Regions from separate parts of the Paenibacillus suaedae genome, predicted to be linked through region 1. Evidence: riboswitches for the same ligand, from Rfam matches in the RefSeq annotation. Region 1 holds a riboswitch; each other region holds the start of a gene.

Region 1 (6,860 bases):
GCGCGAGCGTGAAGGATCAACCCGGTAAAATCGTTCGAACAAAAGCGTCAGATGCTCGGGAGCAATCTCCGCTCCAGTATTCGTAACCTCCACGCGGAGCATTTTAGCGTTTGCTTGCATCGATAAACGAACCGAATGACCATTCGGTGTATAGCGTATCGCGTTGTCGAACAGATTCTCAAATACGCGTAGGGCGTGAACTTTGTCGATCATGACGCAGACCGGGGAGGAAGGAACATCCTCTTGGAAAACAATTGCTTTTTCCTCCCATTTCGGCATATACCTTGAAGCGGCTTCTTGGGCAACGGATCGGAGATCGACCGGATTTGAGGGAATGGCCGCTTTCAAATCGCTCTCCGCCACAGCCAGACGGTGAATGTCCTCCACCAGACAAACGAGCCGCTCTACCTCGTGGTAACATTTATCGAGCGTTTCGGGCTTTGCGGAGAGGACGCCGTCTTTCATCGCTTCCATATAGCCCCGTACCGTAGATAGCGGATTTCTGAGCTCGTGGGCTACGTCCGCCACAAGGCTTCTTCGAAGCTGTTCGATCCTCTCAAGTTCCTTGCTCATTTGGTTGAATGAACGAGCCAAATCGCCGATTTCGTCGTTCGATCGAATCTCTGCCCTCACGGTATAATCCCCGCTCGCGACTCGCTCAGTCAGCTTCCGCATCCCGGACAAGGGGCGGACGATCGAACGGGTGAATAGCCAGTTAATCCCAATGGAGAGGGGGATGATGGCTAGACTGGTATATAGAAGATAACGCCCCGTAGCCGATTGGAACATGAGGAAATTTTGGTACACCATCAAGCGGTTTTCTTCTATCAGTTGAAGCGTGTACTGACTAAATCCGATGCTGATTCCGGCTACAAGCAAAATTAAAACTATCGCGTTAATCGCAAGGAGCTTGTAAATGAGTTTGATTTTCACCGTTTACCCTTCCTTTAACCGGTAGCCGATGCTCCGGACGGTTTCAATGAGATCGAATCCGGGATCAGTATCACGGATCTTTTGCCGGATATTGCCGATATGCACATCCACGATACGGTCGACAACATCTTTATCGCCCAGCGGATACAGCACGTTCAGCAAATGCTCGCGGGTACAGACTTTCCCTTGCATTTTGAGCAAGGTGATGACAATTTGAGCTTCCTGGTACGTGAATTGCAGGGGTGCTTTCTTCCAATAAAACCGATGGCTTTCGGATTCGTATAACAAATTCGCGTTATTGTTCAAAATGAGCCCCGAAGCTTTCCGCTCCGACGTACGCATCCGGCGTAGAATTGCCTGCATCCGGGCGACGAGTTCTCGCGGACTGAACGGTTTGCACAAGTAATCGTCGGCTCCACGTTCTAAACCCCGGATTTTGTCCTCTTCCTCGATTTTAGCCGTAAGCATGACGATAGGCGCGCTGCTGATTTTGCGCATTTCCCAGCATGCCGTAGTACCGTCCATGAAAGGCATCATAATATCCAGAATGATGAAAGATGGAGCCTCAGTTTTCACCAGTTCAACAGCTCGCTGCCCATCGCTCGCGGCAAGCACTCGGCAGTTCAGTGCCCCAAAGTATTCCTGCAAAAACGAGACGAGCGAAGCATCATCGTCCGCAATCAGAATAGGACCTTCAAGCTGCAGCTTATCCATCGGAACGTTCACCTCCACGGCTATCATTTTATCAGACATGATGCTCTCGTGTTCTTTATATGATCTTTACAATTCTCCGTTACATTGGTCAAGAGCCCCGTCTTACGTTGGCTCAAAACCTTTTCAGAGAGGCGATGAGTGAATGATGGTAAACAAAATGATAAAACCTGTACTTTTTGCCGGAATGGTACTTTCCGTTATTCAACCGGCGATTATTTTGGCTGCTGATAACAATTTGGCTTCGATCTCGGCTGCGGGAAACAACACCGCTGCGGCAATCCGCCCCTTTGACGGCGAGATTATCAATAACTCACTGGCCGTAAGTCCCGACGAGCAAACTGCGGTTGTCTCGGATAGTCGTCAGCCATGGATTCGAGTCTATGATCTTGCCCAAGGAACTTTGCGTAAGGAGATCCGCGGCTTTGTTACACCAAGAAACATTATGTTCATTAACGGCGGTTTGCAGTTTGTCGTTTCGGATAGCACACTGGGCACCCTGCGATTTTACAACACGGAAGACCTGGCATTGAAGGATGAGGTTGCAGTGGGTCAAGGCGCATTTGGAACTGATGTCACCGCGGACGGAAATACCATGTATGTCAACAATGAAGCCAAAAGTACAGTAACGGTTGTGGATCTCGGGCAGCATAAGACGACCGCTGTCATTCCGGGATTCTCCCAACCCCGTCAAGGGATAAAAGTATCTCCCGACGGTCGTTATGTGTTTGTTACTAACTTCAAGGGAGACAAGGTATCGGTTGTGGATGTCAAAACCAATTCAATCATCCATGAGATCTCCGGATTTTCGAAGATTCGAGCGATTTCAATATCCGCCGATGGCTCTACCATGTATGCGGCAAACAGCGGGCGTAATAGTATTGCCATAGTGGACATCTCACAAGGCAAAATCATTGGCGAGGTAAAGGTTGGGCGCGATCCTTACGGCGCATCCCTTTCTCCTGATGGAAAGATCCTTTTTGCCAGCAACAAGCTGGATAACTCCATTAATATAATCAGCACCTCCGACAACAGCATCATCGGGAGTATAAAAGGATTTTTAGAGCCCCGGCAAGCGATCAGCTTCAGCAAGGATGGGAACTTTGCTTATGTCCTTAATCGCGATCTCTCCATTTCTCGAGTGGATGTGAAGGCTGGTATGATTCTTGATACTGTAAGCGATAAAGATGATATTTATTATGATGTCAAGGTCAATGTTAAAGGCAATCCGATTCAAAGTGAAGAGTATCCTTATTATAAATCCAAAGCCGACATCATTTATGTTCCTGTACGTTTCGTTACAGAGGCTTTGGGTGCAACAGTGGAATGGAATAATGATTTTCAAACCATTCAAATCAACTACAACGGCAAAATCAATTCAGTTAACGTGGGAGGTAAAACCGCATTGGCAGGTGATCAACAGATCCAACTCGATGGTCCGGTTGAAAAAAACGGGGAACGCACCTTTGTTCCGTTAAGCTTTATTTCGAAAGTCATGGGAGCCAGCGTAAAGTGGGATAATCCAAGCAGAACAGTAAATATTACGCCGGTTAAGTAATGATATAAAACGCTGCCTAGTCAATTGGTAGCCCTTGCATGAGCTTTGATTCTCTACGCCAAGAAATCAATGAGGTAATTATTTTGAGTTAAAATGGAAGATTGTCCCTTGTTTCACATGGAACTTTTTTCGACAGGAATCTAGTGAATATGAGCAATCTGCTGTCATAAAGCATACGAATAACGAAGTTGATGGGAGATATGAGCATTGCCCCAATGATCAGCGGACACTTTGCAATTTCTGTTTGTCACTGGACTTTCTGATGGATGAGGACTATAATTACCCGTGTAATAGGTAGCTTCGATAACTGCATATGCACGCTAGGGGTGCTGGAATTTGGCCGGCTGAGATTGTATCCCATTAAGATACCGACCCTTACACCTGATCTGGGTAATGCCAGCGTAGGAAAGACGTTGAACCGCGTCATTATTGTTATAATTAGGTTGCTTGCTTATTCGTCATGCTCTGCATGAATGTGCGCTGCTTTGGGCAGAATGGACATGATTGCAGTACGGATGAACGAATGCCGGATGACCTTATTGACGTGATTCATCGTATGATGCACATTCGCATATACGCGTAGAACGGCACACAAAGCGTCCCAGAGGGGGCGCTTTTTTTTGTGGATCTGAATCGTGTTGCAGGACGGCGGGACGGGAACTTGCTCATCCACACATATACGATCGAGCGGATCGTCCAACTGGTGAACGCGGCAGGCGTTATCGAAGCACTTTCTAATTTCATGATCGGCTCTCCACTAGTGAGGGAAGGAAGAAAAGGGGGATTCATCATATGCAACGGACACGCTTTACACGAGGGTTGATGCTGGCGCTCGTTATCATGATGACATTTGCGCTCGCTGCTTGCGGCGGCAAGGGTCAAGAAGCAGGACAAGGGAGTCAGGCAGAGGGGAACACGACTCAGGAGCAAGGAACTGATAAGTCGAAGGAGAAACGCGACATTAAGCTTGTGCTTGATTGGACGCCGAATACGAACCATACTGGCTTGTATGTCGCTAAGGAGAAGGGCTACTATGAGGAAGAAGGTCTGAATGTTGAGATATTGCAGCCGAGTACTGGCGCATCAGAGGCGATGATCGCATCGGGAGAAGCGCAATTCGGTGTTAGTGTTCAGGAAAGTATTACGATGGCTCGACAACAAAATGTTCCGATCGTGTCGATTGGTGCGATCATTCAGCATAATACATCAGGCTTTGCCGCGCCGAAGGACAAGAACATCAAGTCACCTAAGGACTTTGAAGGCAAAACGTATGGCGGCTGGGGCTCTCCGGTTGAGGAGATGATTATCCGCACGATTATGGAAAAGGACGGCGGCGACTATAGCAAGCTGAAGAGCGTCAACATGGGCAATGCCGATTACTTTACAGCTGTGAAGAAGGATATTGATTTCGCGTGGATCTTTTACGCTTGGACAGGTATTGAAGCAGAGCTTCGCGGTGAGCCGATTGATATGCTGTACGTCAATCAATATGCGAAGGAACTCGATTATTATACGCCGGTTCTTTCGACAAGCGAGAAGCTGATCAAGGAAGATCCTGAATTGATTAAGGCATTCATGCGTGCTACGTCCAAGGGATATCAATATGCGATTGACAATCCAGAAGATGCAGCCAACCTGCTGCTTAAAGCGGTGCCGGATTTGAACAAAGACCTGGTTATCGCAAGCCAGAAATGGCTGAGTCCGAAGTATAAAGACGATGCACCTCGCTGGGGCGAGCAAAAGCGTGACGTATGGGCAAATTACATGAATTGGCTCGTGGAGAACAAATTAATGGATAAGAGCATCGATGTAGACAAGGCGTTTACGAATGACTTCTTGCCAGCTTCATAAGCCTGCACGGTTATAGGAATGGGCAATGGGCGCATATGCGCCCTTTTGCTGTATTTCGTTACAGGATGATCGTCACGAGATAATCGTTACTAAGTGATCATTCGAATGAACGTTATATCTGGATTGCGAAAGAGGAGGGGAAGCAAGATGGCGAACAGTTTAGTAAGTATTCAGATCGTTCCGAAGACGAAAAATGGGGAAGACGTAATTCCCTATGTAGATCGTGCAATCGAAGTCATTCAAGCATCGGGTGTGAAATATCAGGTAAATCCACTGGAGACAACGATGGAAGGCGAACTTAGCGAACTCTTCCGTATTATTGAGGATATGAACAAGGCCATGATTGAGATGGGAAGCAGCAATGTGTTATCGCAAGTGAAGATTGTGTATAAGCCTTCCGGCATTACGATGGATGAATTGACGGTGAAGTACCGGCCATGAGTGGACGTCGAATCGCGAAGATCGGTCCTCCGATCATTGCATTTATCATATTCCTTGCTATATGGCAGGCAGGAGTAATGGTGTCAGGCATTGAGAAATGGATGCTGCCCAGTCCGCTCGATATTGTACAAGAGGCCGTAAGCAATGGTGGCGGTCTGCTTATGCATACATGGGCTTCTGTTCAATTGACGCTCATTGGCTTCTGTGTAGGCACGGCTGTCGGCTTGCTGCTGGCTTGTGCGCTTCATCCGATGCCGTGGCTGAAGCGGGCGATCTATCCGCTTGTCATAGTCAGTCAGAATATCCCGACAATTGCGCTGCTGCCGCTGCTCATGATCTGGTTCGGCTTCGGTCTCATGCCGAAGATTGTCACCATTACGCTGGTATGCTTCTTCCCCGTATGCGTGGCTACCCTGGATGGTCTTGCCCAGACAGACCGCACGATGATGAATTATATGCGTATGGCGGGCGCGAGCCGGTCGCAGCTGTTCTGGAAGCTGGAGCTGCCCCATGCACTTCCATCTGTCTTCTCAGGCTTGAAAATAGCAGGGACGTATAGCGTGATGAGTGCGATTATTTCCGAGTGGCTCGGGACGGACAAAGGGATCGGCTACTACATGGTACTGCAAAAAGCAGCCTATCGCACGGATCGCATGTTCGTGGCAATCGCAGTTGTCATTCTATTGAGCTTGGCCATGTTCGGCCTCGTATGTGCATTGGAACGGCTGCTCATTCATTGGCGCCGTGACAATAAGCAGGGGTGAAGGGGGGAGCGTTAAAGATGATCACAACAAACGAACAACAGCCAGTTGCCCAGCGAGATGCTGATCATGTGCATCAGCATGAGGCAGTACAGAAGCAGGCCGCTCTTGAGCTGCGTGATGTCAGCATGTCATTTGACGGTCGAGCGGGACGGCTTCATGTGCTCGATCAAGTATCCATTACGGTGCAAGCAGGAGAGTTCGTCTCCATTATTGGCCCATCCGGATCGGGGAAGAGCACACTGTTCCATCTCATAGGCGGTCTGCTTCGTCCATCAGAAGGGGATATTCTCGTCCATGGGCAGAACGTGGTTGGTCAGACAGGCCATATCAGCTATATGCCGCAGCAGCCCGCGTTGTTCCCATGGAGAACGGTGGAGGACAATGTTATCCTCGCTCCAGAAATTGCAGGCAAGCCGAAGAAGGAGGCGCGGGAGGAAGCGCGCCGCTGGCTAAGCAATGTTGGATTGACGGGTTATGAACGCTCGTATCCGCATGAGCTGTCCGGTGGCATGCAGCAGCGTGTCGCCTTCCTACGCGCAATGATGAGCCCCCATGAGCTGATGCTGCTTGATGAGCCGTTCAGTGCACTTGACGCGCTAACA
Region 2 (6,860 bases), on a different contig from region 1:
TGCAAGTAGGCGAGATGCCACCGCGAAGTTCATCGGCATACGCAGATGACACTTCTCCACGAGCTCAGGGTGCTCACTCCACAGCTTGGAAGGGCTGCCGTCAAACCGTATGCAACCTTCATCTAGCACAATAATTCGGTCGGCATAGGTCTGAACCCACTCCATATCATGCGTGATCATCAGGACAGTAGCGCCTGCTTGGGTTCGTGCTTGCAGGGTGTCCATCAGCTGCTTGGATGTATAAGCGTCTTGTCCATATGTCGGCTCATCGCATAACAATAGCTGTTGGCTGTCGGTAAGAACGGAAGCGACACTAAGTCTTCGCTTCTGTCCTTGGCTGATGGAGAAGGGATTGGCATTGGCAACCTTGTTCAAGCGGAAGCGTGTCAAGGCTTCTCCGACATGCTGCTGTACTTCTTCTTCGCTCAGAAGCTGCAAGCGCATCCCGAATGCAAGTTCATCGAACACGGTATCAGTAATGAACTGATGCTCTGGATTCTGGAATACATATCCGATGAAGGCTCTCAGCTCCCGCTCCGCATATCGATGAAGAGGCATGCCATTCAGAATGATTTGACCTTCATCCGGCTGTGTCAATCCAGACAAGAGGGAGGCGAGGGTAGACTTCCCAGCTCCGTTTGGGCCGACAAGTGCTACCCATTCCCCTGCATGCAGAGTAAGGGACACGTGATCAAGGATTACTCTTCCTTTACGCCGATAGACAAGGTCGTGCGCTTGCAGGACTTCCTCAGGCTTTCGTGGGGAATCGTTAGATTGAGCTGATGTTAGGATGCGCATTGCATCCTGCTGTACGCATTCAGGCAGCGACAGCAGCAGCTTCAAGAGATCTTCGTCTGTGAGTGCAGGGTCTGCGGCTGTGAGACGCTGACGAACGAACTGATCATCATAATTGCTGAAATCGCAAATATTGCTACTATCGTCATCGTTGTTGCTATCGCTACTGTTGCTGTGATTAAACCACTCACGGATGAATTGCTGCAGTTCCAGCGCTTGCGGAAGCCAGATACCGCGTGACTTGGCTTCAGCTGCATGATGCTTGAAGTAGGAGACAGGAAGACCGTCAAAGACGAGGGCTCCAGCCTCATCCATCACGAGCAGGCGATCCGTCATGCCGATCCAATCGTCCAATTGATGCTCAATGATAAGCAGAGCCATCCCTTCCTTGCGTGCCAGTTCTGAAATGAGTACAGCAAATTGATGTCTTGTACACGGATCGAGATTCGATGTAGGCTCATCCAACACAAGCATGTGCACGCGAAGGGCTAGAGCGCAGGCAAGAGCCAGCTTCTGTTTCATGCCTCCTGACAGCTCGTGGATATACGCATGTCGCCATCCGAGCAATCCTACCTTTTCTAATACCTCTTGAATCATGGATTCCATCTCAGTTCGAGGGCAATCCCGATTTTCTAGGCAAAAGGCTATTTCTTCTTCTACACGCAGCATACAGAACTGACTTTCGAAATCTTGAAATACAATTCCGATATGCTGGGCCGCTTCACCGGAATCGTACTGTTCGATTGGCTTGCCATACAGATGGACACTGCCTTCAACGAGACTGTCTATTGCATGTGGATACAGCCCGGTAAGGCAAAAGGCTAGCGAGCTCTTGCCGCAGCCGCTTGGGCCTAGCAGCAGAACGGTTTCCCCCTCATGCAGGGTGACATTGATGTTGGATAAGACAGGCTCGCCTTCGGTCTCGAAGGCGAGTGTCAGATCAGTGGCTTCCAGTGTAATAAGAGTTCCATGCTCGACGTCACGTTGTATATTCAATTGTGCTGGGTACTTGGGAATGAGAAGCGCTGGGCTTGCCATGTTATCGTTGCCCCTTTGCAATTGGGAAGCTTCTCAGAACTCCTGTATTGGCCAAGGCGTCCGCAATCCATTTGCCAAGCAGACCTGAGATGAGTGCGCCACTTATACAGCGAACGACGAACATCGCGATGATGAGACCAACAGAGTAGGCCGCATAACCGCTGCGGAAATACCCCCACGCGAAGCTGAATACAGCGGAGCCCACCCCAGCCAGCATGAGCACTTTGGTTGAATAATTCCGATATCTTGTAGCGGCAAATACGGCTTCGGCGCCTAAACCTTGAATAAGGGCGGATACAATCAAAATAGGTCCTACGGCGTTGCCGATTAATACCTCAACCAATCCAGCGACTGTCTCTGAAATGACGGCAGCCCCCGGTTTGCGGATGATATAGGTGGCGATGATCGATACGATAAACCAAATGCCGAAGATGACTTCATATCCCATCGGCCCCATAAAGCCAACAAGCACATTGCCTATTTGCAAGAAGAGCAGATAAATGACGGCAAACACAACAGATAATGAACTGAGAACGACGATATCTCGTAATTTCCATTGGCTGTTTCGCGAATTCATGAACATTCCTCTTTTCTTAAAACGATGATCGGATGAGTCCGTTGGGTTTGTAGCTTGCATTTTTGAATTTCTTTTTCTTCAGCTGCTACCTTGTGGAAGGGCTGTTGGCTGACATCGTAGTTGTCATCACCACATGGGACTTGTCTGATTTTCTCGCCCGATTAAACGCGTTCTCAAGTGTAGCAAATACTCGCTGTGCATCTCCTTCTAAGCGGCTTGCATAATGAGCGCTCTCATCGAAAGTGCCTTCTTCCTTAGCAAGGCCAATGATCTCATAGATCGTATCCATGTAATCTGCTGTTCCGAGCGGGTAGAGAGCAAAATGAGCAGCGATCTTGAGAGGAATCGCTTGATATCGTTCCGCATTCATTCGAATTTCGTCCGTACTCATGAAGGCATCTCCTTGTGTGTCGCCCGGACAGCCAACAGAGAACGTAGCATTCAGCACAACATGTTCTCCACTTGCCGCGCTATGTAAATAGATAGACTGTACGACATCGAATACATGTTCACTGCGCCCACGAACCCAGGTGCTGACATCATCGGTATGGCACCATACCTTAGACATATCTGTGTCTCGCAACGCTCCTAAAATAAGTTCAACGAAGCGATCGCTCATCGGATAGATGGAAAAGCGACAACCAACGATGCGGCTCGTGCCGCAAGATAACTGACTCATAACTTATATCCTCCCAGACGAATCAAATTGTGGCCAGCAGACAACAAAAAAACTGCACCGTGAGTCGGTGCAGTTGCGCTTGAGGATACAAGGGTATGACATGGCTTCATGCAATGACGAACATGACGAAGCCGCAGCTTATATCAATCAGTCGACTACACTTCCCCACGCTAGTATTATCTAGTTCGGGTTATAAGGGTTAACAGCGTTGCCGCTGTCTCTCAGCTTGTTACAGCACCCCTAGTGTTCGAATTCACTATGCAGTTGTTCCATTGTTCATATGCTTGACAGCTTTCATTATACACGGGATGATCCGTTTGTAAAGGGTGCAATACCAAAAGGGATACTTCAAACTGGAGCTTAATATTGCAATGGGCTAGATCCGGGCATACAAACGATCCGTGGTATCGCAGTCTGAAGGTGATACCCGACATCGTGAAGGGACTCTAGTCCTCCGTAATAGTCAACGTGATTTGAAACAAGGTATGGTAACACTGATCCTGCGTTAATTCAATCGTGCCATCATGGAGCGTTATGATTTTTTTGCAAATGGCGAGACCTAATCCTGTACTGTCTTTAATCGGGCCGTCGCCACGGATGAATTCTTCGAAAATATGTTCCTTGATCGGCTCCTGAACGCCAATTCCGTCGTCTCCGATCCACAGTATAACGTTTCCTTCTTGTCGTGCACATGAGACATAGAGCACCGTTCCCGCTGGATTATATCGCAGTGTATTGCTAATTAAGTTGGTGATGACGCGACTCATATGAATCTTGTCCATCTTGACATAGAGCGGCTCTTCCGGGATATGTGCTTCAAGCTCAAATCCCTTCTCTTCTATTTCCGGATAAAATTCCGCCACGAGCTGCTGGAACCATTTCGTAATGTTCACTTTCTCTTTGCTCAATTCCGTATGCTTGTCATCCAGCTTCGCCAGTTCAAATAGGTCTTTAATCAAATTGGCCATATAAGCTGACTTATCGTAAATGTATTGAATATATTTGCGGGTATCTTTGTCTTCCAATGCCTGATTGTCCAACAGGAGCTGCGAATAACCGTAAATCGAAGTAATCGGCGTCTTCAAATCATGCGATAGATGCAGCAGCATGTTTCGCTTATTGTTCTCGGCAGCTTCCTTCTCGGCAGAAGTACGCTGCAGACGTTCAGCCATGCCGTTAAACGCCTCTTGTATTTCCGCGAATTCCTGTTCGGCTGAGTAATGAAGCCGCTTCGTGTAATTGAAGTGCTCCATCTCTTTGATGCCTTCCAAGATTTGCCGCAGCGGCTTTTTCACTTGTCTAACCGAATAGCGGGCGTAAAAGTAAAGCAGGATAAACAATAAAATAGCTAATAATGCAGCAAAGATCGTTGTCGCAGTTGATAATTTCAACAAGCGTTCAGGAATTTTCCACAGCAATACATAAGATTCGCCGTTCGGCCCTTTTGCTTGATAAGCATGATAGGAGATTGCATCATCGTTTCGCTCTACATCCATTTTGGCATACATTTGGCCGTCTTCGTAATGCTTGATGTTGTCCTCTTTGTTTCCTTTGACAAAAATGATTTCGCCTGACTCATTCACGATTTCGAACCAGCCGCCATACTTGTTCAGCAAATGCGCACTGATGTTATGGAAAGGGTACCGATAAATATCCGTTCCATTAATTTGAGCAACGACCAGTTCATCGATATAACGCCTCATAAATAGGTTCGTGCTTAGGAGAGCTACAATGATCGCTGCGATCATCAGGACGCAGATCACTGCATAATTTCGAAAAAATACCCGTTTTAAGGGACGTCGACCGGAGAGGTTATTTGCTTTTTTCAAAACGGTAGCCTAACCCCCTAATCGTAATGAGATGAACAGGCTTTCTCGGATTATCCTCAATTTTCTCGCGGATTTTGCTTATGTACACCATAATTAAATTTTCGTCTCCGATGTATTCCTCGCCCCATACTTGCTCGTAAATATGGGCTTTGGTTAATACTCTGCCAGCCTCTCTCATAAGGAGCTCCACAATCTTGAACTCGTATGATGTCAATTCTTTTTGGATGCCGGACTTGAACAGTTGGCAGCTCCTTATATTCAGCCTCACATCTCCGATTTCGATAACCTCTTGCTCCTGCATATCCACCTTGGCAAAGGAGTCGATTCGCCTAAACAGCGCTTGCACGCGGCTGACGACTTCCAGCGGATTGAAGGGCTTGCCCACATAATCGTCCGCCCCGAGCTGCAAGCCATATATTTTGTCCATATCGTCAGACTTGGCGGAAATAAAGAGGAACGGAATTTGCGAATTGTGCCGCGTCCTTTTGAGCAATTCCAAGCCATCCATGTGCGGCATCATAATATCGGCGATAACCATGTCGATAGACTTCTCTTGCAGCACAGCTAGCGCTTCCACACCATTACTGGCCGAAGCTATAGCATATCCCTGGTTAGTCAAATAGATGGTCAACAGTTCGCGAATTTCGGCTTCGTCGTCTATGATGAGAATGGTTTTCATTTGTTGTTTCACCTCTAGGAATGCAACAATAACTCCCGATCAACTTGGGGCTTAACGCAGGTTGATCGGGAGTTGTGCGAATTATAATAAATTGTCGGCAAACTTAGACAGTATTGCTGCAGCTTCTTGCTTCAGCATCGGTTTTTTCGAATGATAATCGAAAGTACCGTCTTTGCCTTTGGCGACCTCAGGCCCGAATAATTGCTTGACGATGACGAACTGAACGCCATCCAGCGCCCAAGTATCGGTGGACCCTCTAAGCATGGCTTTTTTCGGTTCGGTGCCGATGTGGTTGACAGCCATACGCCATATAATAGTCGCTGCTTCCTGACGCGTCAACAATTCCTTAGGACGGAATTTGCCGCTTTCCGGCTTCTGAATGACGCCAAGCTCGTACGCAGCTTGTATTTCTTTAGCAGACGCACTGTCGGATATATCTGTGAAAGCAGGCTTGCTCTTAGATGGCGACACCCCGGCCCATCGGATAAACCAGCCGATGAACTGTTCCCGCGTAATGGCTTGATCAGGCAGGAAGCGGTTGTCGTCGCTGTCATCATGAATGACGTTCAATTGGCGCAGATGATAGATGAAAGGCGCATACACATGGTCTTTGCCAACATCCTGATATTGATGTGCGACAGACAGCTTTTCAGCCCAGCTATCCGATTTCTGATCGTAATACAATGCTTGCACTTCGCCGCTGTCATTTAACTTGAATGCAGCTTTTACGCCTTGTTCATCTTGGAAAAGCAGGGGCTCGATTTCACGGAGCACATGCTCTCCTAGCGGATCTTTCACGATAAGCTTGCCGTCCTCGGCACGAACGCGAGAGGTCCACATCCGATTCCGCAAGTCGCTGTACATTCCTTCAAATTTTTCCAACGATTGTGCTGCTTGCTCGTGTGGAGCCTGAGCGCCATCTTTCTTCGGGTAATAATGATCCATGAATGCTTCCAACAATTCCTTGCGGAACTCAACATCTTTATTTACCGTAACGAAGAAGCCAACCTTCTCATCAGGAATCAACCACATATTGCTGTGATACCCGGCCATATCCCCGGATTTCTCAATCATATAACGTCCGTTGTAAAGCTGCTGATTGGAGTATTCGAATCCGTAGGCCATGTTCGGCAGCTTCTCATGCACGGCAAGCTGAGGTTTATGCATTTCCGCTGCCGTTTCTTTTTTCAGAATCGTTGCATCTCCCAGCTTGCCGCCGTTCAGATGGGCGATCATAAATTTGGCCATATCAGCGCCTGTAGA
Region 3 (6,860 bases), on a different contig from region 1:
TAACGAGAACGCTCGACTTCAACTTCTCCTGCTGATACGACTTCGTAACTATCCCACCGCGCATTAGCTCTGCAAGGCTCTCTTCCGTAAGCCAGAATTTGCTCATCGCAATCCGCTCCCGCGTAAATTGTTCACGCAATGTCCAATTCAAGCGGTCAATGTCATGGTCGTAGGGGGTATGAACGATTGTGAAGTGGTAATCATCCGCCACCCGCTGAACTTCTTCAAGGAGCTGCTTCGACTCTATGCTGAGCAACCTCTCCACCGCTTCCGTCAACGCAGCACGCTTCTGATGGACAAAATAATTCGGCATAAAGAACGTATTCACACAATACGAGAGTCCGAACACTACGACAAGAATAAGTGCAATTTGCACAAACAGCTTGCGACTAAGCTTATTCATGGCTATTCGGATGCTCGAAGCTGTAGCCCATACCACGGTGCGTCCGTATCCACTCCTCGCCGATCTTCTCCCGCAAGCGGCGTATATGCGTATCTACCGTACGTTCCTCGCCGAAGTAATCATAGCCCCATACATGATCAAGCAGCGCTTTGCGCGTTAAGACCTGCCCCTTATTCAGAATAAAAAACTTCATCAATTGAAATTCCTTCTTCGTAACTCGCAGATCAATTCCACGCTTGCTAATCTTCTGTCCTTCCATATCTACCTGGATATCCCCGAATAGATATTGTGCCTGCATGTTCAGCAGCTTCTTCGCCCTCACCAGCAAAACCCGAGGATCGAACGGCTTCCGCATATACTCATCCGCTCCAGAATCAAGAGCTGTCAGCTCATCTTCATGCTCTCCCTTGGCCGTTAGCATGAGCACCTTTAACTTCGAATTCGATTTGATTTCTCGACACAACTCAATCCCGCTCATCTGCGGCATCATCCAATCGAGCACTGCCAAGTCCAGCGGTTGGTTGTAATAGATCTCAAGCGCTTGATGCCCGTTCTCCGCCGTAAAAGTTCGAAAGCCCTCTTTATCAAAATAAGCCGCTAAAATTTTCAACATATGCGGCTCATCGTCTGCAATAAGTACATTCATCTACTTTGTATCTCCTTACCCTTGTCTGTCTTGCGTTGAGTGCATTCTATATTATTGCATTTTTAATTGAATAAGGAAAACCCCACTGCTATACTGGAAGCAACAATAATGAGGAGGCGTTAAGATGAAGTGCGTAACATCAACTGGGGCAGGTATTGATCGGGGATAACGCATAACACCCCTGTAAACTGCGCAATTCCCCTTTAGCAAGAGAAAGGGGATTCCTATTCGTGGAACAAATGAACAATAACAACCGCATCGAGGCGGCAGAACAAGAACAACCCGTGTATGCCTTTCCCAATGTGAAGAAATCGATCGCATGGTTAAGCTTTTTAGCTTTTTTCAGTGTGTTGAATGAGACTGTGTTCAACGTATCATTGCCCGACATCGCACACGATTTCAGTATCACTCCGTCCGTTGCGAATTGGATCAACACATGCTTCATGATTACCTTCGCGCTCGGCTCCATCATTTATGGCACCCTGTCATCCCAATACGGCATTAAGAAGCCGCTGCTCATCGGTGTGCTCATCTATGGTAGTGGCTCGTTGCTCGGTTTCTTCGCCCATGACTACTTTTCAGCTGTATTGTCAGCCAGATTGATACAAGGTGCCGGGGCTTCGGCTGTGCCCGGACTCATCATGGTTATGGTCACTCGCTACGTTGGAGAACAGCATCGAGGCAAGGCGTTTGGCATGATTGGTTCTATGGTAGCGCTTGGTGAAGGGATTGGCCCAGCTGTAGGCGGTGTACTGGCAGATTATGTGCATTGGTCCTACCTATTTATCATTCCGGTAATGACAATAGTCAGTCTCCCCTTCTTCTTGACCGCACTGCCGCAGGAGCCTTCTCGCAATGGGAGAACAGATATCATCGGCATTGCCCTCTTGTCAGCAGGCATTATTCTATTTACCTTGTTTACTACGACATATGTCTGGTTCTATCTGGTCTGCAGTATGATTCTCGTTCTTGGGTTTGCCTTGCACATCCGACGTATTCGCGAACCATTTATTGCTCCATCCCTGTTCGCTAATCGACCATATGTACTCGGCACGCTTGCTGGTTCCATTTTGCTAGGAACGGTAGCTGGATTTATTTCCATGGTTCCTTACTTCATGCGGGATGTACATCAACTCTCGACCGCTGTTATCGGCAGCGCGATCATTTTCCCAGGGACACTCAGCGTCATTCTGTTCGGCATACTCGGTGGAACTCTCGTTGATAAGAGAGGAACTTCATTTGTTTTTGTCGCTGGATTAGGTCTCGTCACATTTAGTTTCGTCACGCTCCTTGCGTGGGGGAATGATTCTCCATGGCTGATGACGTTCGCACTCGTGCTCGTGTTCGGAGGGTTGTCATTCATTAAGACGGTTATCTCTGCTTCCGTTGCAGAATCACTTGCACCTGACCAAGCAGGAGAAGGAATGAGCATGCTCAGCTTTGCATGCTTTATGGCTGAAGGCATCGGCATCGCTGTAGTCGGCGGTCTGCTTACACACGGGTGGCTGTTGACTTCACTGACACCTACCGTTGCCAATGAAGCTGCTTCATTCCCCTTATACAGCGGCCTGATTATTCTGCTCATAGCAGTTCTTGCTTGCGGAGGGATCGTATACAGCTTGTCATTGAGACGACATTCTACAGCTTCACACGATTAACTATTCATGAGGATCAGGATTTCTTCCTGATCCTCATTTTTGTCTATTCCCCCCTCTTCAAATCTCCTAAACACGCTCCTTATCTCCTTATTCCTCTTTTCTTATGTTGTCTAGCTAACAATTGCAATCATTGGCTTCTATCTCTCTAGTAATTTTTATGTTTTTTGTAAACATTTCGTTGTCAACCTAACATGAATATTGTATGATATGAGCAATTGCATAGTCATACAAATTCGGGGGCTTGAGGAATCAAGCTGAGATTGTAGATAGGTATACCGCTACTGACCGTTAATCTGATCTGGGTAATGCCAGCGTAGAGAATCTGTATTTGTCATGTGATCATGCTCTGCTGTGATCTAGGACTCTTCTACCGTCTGGTTGCCAGACGGTTTTTTGTATGCAAGCTATACAACAAAGGAGAGGGTTATGTTGCCAGAACAACAGAGAAGCAACAAATTAAAGTTTACGGATATTCTCATTACCGTGATGATCGGGGTCGTATTTGGTGTGATCTTCAAAATGTGGGAGAGCGTCTACAGTCTCGCGAAGCCGCTGTTCCCACAAGCAGGACAATTAACATATGGCATGTGGTTTATGGCTGGCCCATTCGCGTACCTGGTCATTCGCAAGCCCGGCGTCTGCTTCCTAGCAAGTCTTGCTGCCGCTAATTTATCGGCTATTCTTGGCTCTGCTTGGGGACTAGAGACGATTGTGTATGGCTGTGTACAAGGTCTGGCGGCAGAATTGGCATTCACCATGACCGGATACCGCAAGCACAGCATCGTCATCGCAGGTATCGCTGGCATTCTGTCCGCAGTCGGCTCATTCATCATCGATCTCGGTTATGGATATGCAGATTACGAGACATGGGTGCTCGTCTTGAAGTATGGACTTCGTGTCATTAGTGCGTTCATCTTCGCTGGCGTATTTGCCGGCTTGCTCGTTCGTGCATTGGAAGCGACAGGGGTAACCAAATCCATACGTCCTGTGTCCAAAGAGGATTACGCGGTACTTAATCAATAGCACGCATAATATGAATAGATAGAATTTGTGCGTACGCCATAAATTCGGAATAAGGTGGTTACACATGCAACAGGAATCTCATGCGAATTCGTCTGCATTTGTTGACCGCTTGCGCCTAACATTTCCAGGAGAGGATTCCTTGCTGTTCAAGGACCTCTCCTTCCACATTTCTACCGGTGAGAAGGTACTGCTCCTCGGGCCAAGCGGTTGTGGCAAATCAACATTGCTGCAAGTATTAAGCGGAATTATGCCCCACTCTATCGAAGTGCCGATGAAATACGATCAGATTAAGCTTCCTTCAAGCTGGGGCTACGTATTCCAAGATCCGGACAGCCAGTTCTGCATGCCATATGTAGATGAAGAGCTCGCCTTTGTACTGGAAAATCTCTCAATCCCACGTGATCAAATGCCAGCATACATGATAGGCATACTTGAACGAGTGGGATTGCAGTTCAACAATCTGCATACAGAAATCCAAACGCTATCCCAAGGGATGAAGCAGCGGCTCGCACTTGCGTCCGTCCTGCTGCTAGAACCGGAGGTGCTGTTCCTCGATGAGCCTACAGCGCTTCTTGATCCTGAAGGAACGAAACAAGTCTGGGACACCGTAAAACAAGCTGCCGATTCCTCCACCATTCTAATCGTGGAGCACAAAATCGAGCATGTTATCGACATTATCAATCGTGTGGTATTATTCGACAGCACTGGACGAATCATTGCGGACGATGAACCGCAGATCGTATTTCTACACCATAAAGATAAGCTCATTGAGTATGGCATATGGTATCCAGGTGTATGGCAGGACTACATTCATTCAGAAGCCTACCAAGCCATATCGCAGCAACGAACGGCGAACGGATTTCAACAGCCTCATTGCAAGCAGGACGGTGGGCACATCTACGCGCGTCTGCAAGCCCTGCAGCCACTGCTCTCTTTGCGTGATTTTAGCGGATACTATGAAGAGATTCGTCGCATATCCGTCCCGAGCGTTGATATTTATCCGGGTGAATGGATAACGATTATTGGAGAGAACGGGGCTGGCAAGAGCACACTATTGTTGTCTCTTATGCAAATTCTGCGTACTAGCGGCATTTATCTTATTGAGGGTCAAGAGCTGCCAGCACCGGCTCGCAAGCGATGGTTCCCGCGATTCGGAAATACGGGAAAGCAGCCTCCAGCCGAACTCGCCTTCGTATTTCAGAATCCTGAGATGCAGTTTCTAACGGATTCGATCTATGATGAGCTTGCTTATGAACCTAGGCAAAACAACTGGAATGAATCGGACATTGCACATAGAGTGGAACAAGTCTTGGAATCATTCGATCTGAATATCGGACAGAATCGGCATCCGTATCATTTGTCACTTGGTCAGAAACGCAGATTAAGTGTCGCCACAGCGATGATGCGTAAGCGTCCGATCCTGCTCCTGGATGAGCCAACCTTCGGGCAAGACGCTAAAAATACATTTGCTATATTGGAAAAGTTGAACCGGCTTCGGACAGAAGGAACCGCCATAGTCATGGTGACACATGACATGAATATCGTGGATCGTTTTGCAGATCGGATATGGCATGTTGAGAAAGGCCAACTGATGGAACAAGAAGTTTCCCCAAGTGGACAGACAATGCGGGAGGTGCAGATGAAATGAAACTGCTCGCTCCCAAATCTGAAACATGGCTCCATCAGGTTAACCCTGCGCTCAAGCTTCTCGTCTTTCTCGCTTTGCTCATTATTGCGCTGCTAACCCGAGAGCTTGATTTTGCATGTTATCAGCTAACTTTCTACACACTGCTGTTGTTTCTATGCAGCGGCCACTCTACGAAGAAGCTGCTGTTCGTGACAACACCGTTCCTTCTCCTGTTCGTCTCGACGGCATCCACGATGATCTTGTTCGGCAAGGGGGAGCATGAATGGTGGTCATGGGGAATAATCCGCATCACAGAGGAGAGCTTCCTCCGTGGACTTGTCATCGGAGTGAAGACACTTTGCTTCGGCATGCTCGGCATCACATTCGCCTTCACGACGAAGCCAATATTGTTATTCTATGCGCTGATGCAGCAATTCCGGCTTCCGCCGCAATATGCTTATAGCTTCATCGCCTCCTTGCGGCTGCTCCCTGCGATCTGGGAGGATTACCGAGTTCGCACGCATGCCCTGCAAATCCGCGGCGTTCAATACAGCAAGGGATTTAAAGGGATATATGAGCGTCTACGCATGTACGCCCTGCCACTGCTCGCACAGAGCATTCGCCGTGCACAGCGAGTTGCTGTCGCAATGGAGGCGAAGCGGTTCCAGATGGGCCGATCACGTACCTACTATTATATTACACGCTGCCATTGGCGCGATGTATGGTTCACTCTGCTTATGGCTGGATTAATTACGCTCGCCTATATGGCCGCACTGCACTTCCCGTTCACCGGCCCGACCATCTAATTGGCTTTAGATACAATCTGATAGGTAATTTAATTTTTATCATCAAAGAAACTCTCCCAGATCTAATAAGGAGAGTTTCTTCTCTTTCTTCTCTAGCAGGGAGATAAGATTCGACAATAGTCTTGTTGAACGCTGTCCAAGCTGGCTGATCGCAACCCTTCAGAGTGTTGCATATTCATTATCTACCTTCGATTTACGGTATATGACCACGTATCATCTTCTGTCACTTCACCGATTGACCGATGATTGATGTTCTAGCTTTTCGTCTCGGCTGAATGGTTGCCAAGCATACACCTGCCAGCACGAAGACAAGACCCACAGCAATCGACCACGTCATGCTGTCGCCGTACAGCCATACGGACAATAGTGAGGTTATGATTGGCGTCAAGTTCAAGTATATGCTCGCCTTGCTCGCACCGATCTGCTGTACGCCAAGGTTGAAAATAATATAACCGATAAGCGTGCCGCATACGACCATATACGCCATCTCCGTCCAGCCTTGCAGAGACATATCGGGAACTTTACCCCAACCCCCTTCAAATAGTGAACTGACTCCCAGGAACAGAGAACCTAATAAGGTCATTACTGTAGTCGTGAACAAGGGCGAGACATCATGCACTACCTTTTTCCCAACAAGACTATATATGACCCCGCACATTAATGCTGCCAGAAACAATAAATCACCTTCGTTGAAGGA

What was found. A riboswitch is a leader RNA that binds a small molecule or an ion and turns the genes downstream of it on or off. The one in region 1 is predicted to bind thiamine pyrophosphate.
Region 2: it holds a riboswitch for thiamine pyrophosphate, as region 1 does, so the genes downstream of both, RQP50_RS04475 (YkoF family thiamine/hydroxymethylpyrimidine-binding protein) here and RQP50_RS19660 (hypothetical protein) in region 1, are expected to answer to the same signal.
Region 3: it holds a riboswitch for thiamine pyrophosphate, as region 1 does, so the genes downstream of both, RQP50_RS22300 (ECF transporter S component) here and RQP50_RS19660 (hypothetical protein) in region 1, are expected to answer to the same signal.

What each region holds. Positions count from the first base shown of each region.
Region 1 covers NZ_JAVYAA010000005.1:27,097-33,956, reverse strand. The annotation lists gene RQP50_RS19675 (sensor histidine kinase) at 1-933, opposite strand, end outside; gene RQP50_RS19670 (response regulator transcription factor) at 937-1,686, opposite strand; gene RQP50_RS19665 (stalk domain-containing protein) at 1,790-3,202, shown strand; TPP riboswitch at 3,515-3,628, shown strand; gene RQP50_RS19660 (hypothetical protein) at 3,825-4,025, shown strand; gene RQP50_RS19655 (ABC transporter substrate-binding protein) at 3,995-5,053, shown strand; gene RQP50_RS19650 (thiamine-binding protein) at 5,201-5,494, shown strand; gene RQP50_RS19645 (ABC transporter permease) at 5,491-6,258, shown strand; gene RQP50_RS19640 (ABC transporter ATP-binding protein) at 6,276-6,860, shown strand, end outside.
Region 2 covers NZ_JAVYAA010000001.1:1,012,115-1,018,974, forward strand. The annotation lists gene RQP50_RS04465 (ABC transporter ATP-binding protein) at 1-1,833, opposite strand, end outside; gene RQP50_RS04470 (ECF transporter S component) at 1,835-2,410, opposite strand; gene RQP50_RS04475 (YkoF family thiamine/hydroxymethylpyrimidine-binding protein) at 2,496-3,089, opposite strand; TPP riboswitch at 3,235-3,341, opposite strand; gene RQP50_RS04480 (HAMP domain-containing sensor histidine kinase) at 3,536-4,918, opposite strand; gene RQP50_RS04485 (response regulator transcription factor) at 4,902-5,597, opposite strand; gene RQP50_RS04490 (serine hydrolase) at 5,679-6,860, opposite strand, start outside.
Region 3 covers NZ_JAVYAA010000006.1:204,816-211,675, forward strand. The annotation lists gene RQP50_RS22285 (sensor histidine kinase) at 1-403, opposite strand, end outside; gene RQP50_RS22290 (response regulator transcription factor) at 396-1,049, opposite strand; gene RQP50_RS22295 (MFS transporter) at 1,289-2,707, shown strand; TPP riboswitch at 2,931-3,044, shown strand; gene RQP50_RS22300 (ECF transporter S component) at 3,134-3,730, shown strand; gene RQP50_RS22305 (ABC transporter ATP-binding protein) at 3,795-5,378, shown strand; gene RQP50_RS22310 (energy-coupling factor transporter transmembrane component T family protein) at 5,375-6,163, shown strand; gene RQP50_RS22315 (DMT family transporter) at 6,387-6,860, opposite strand, start outside.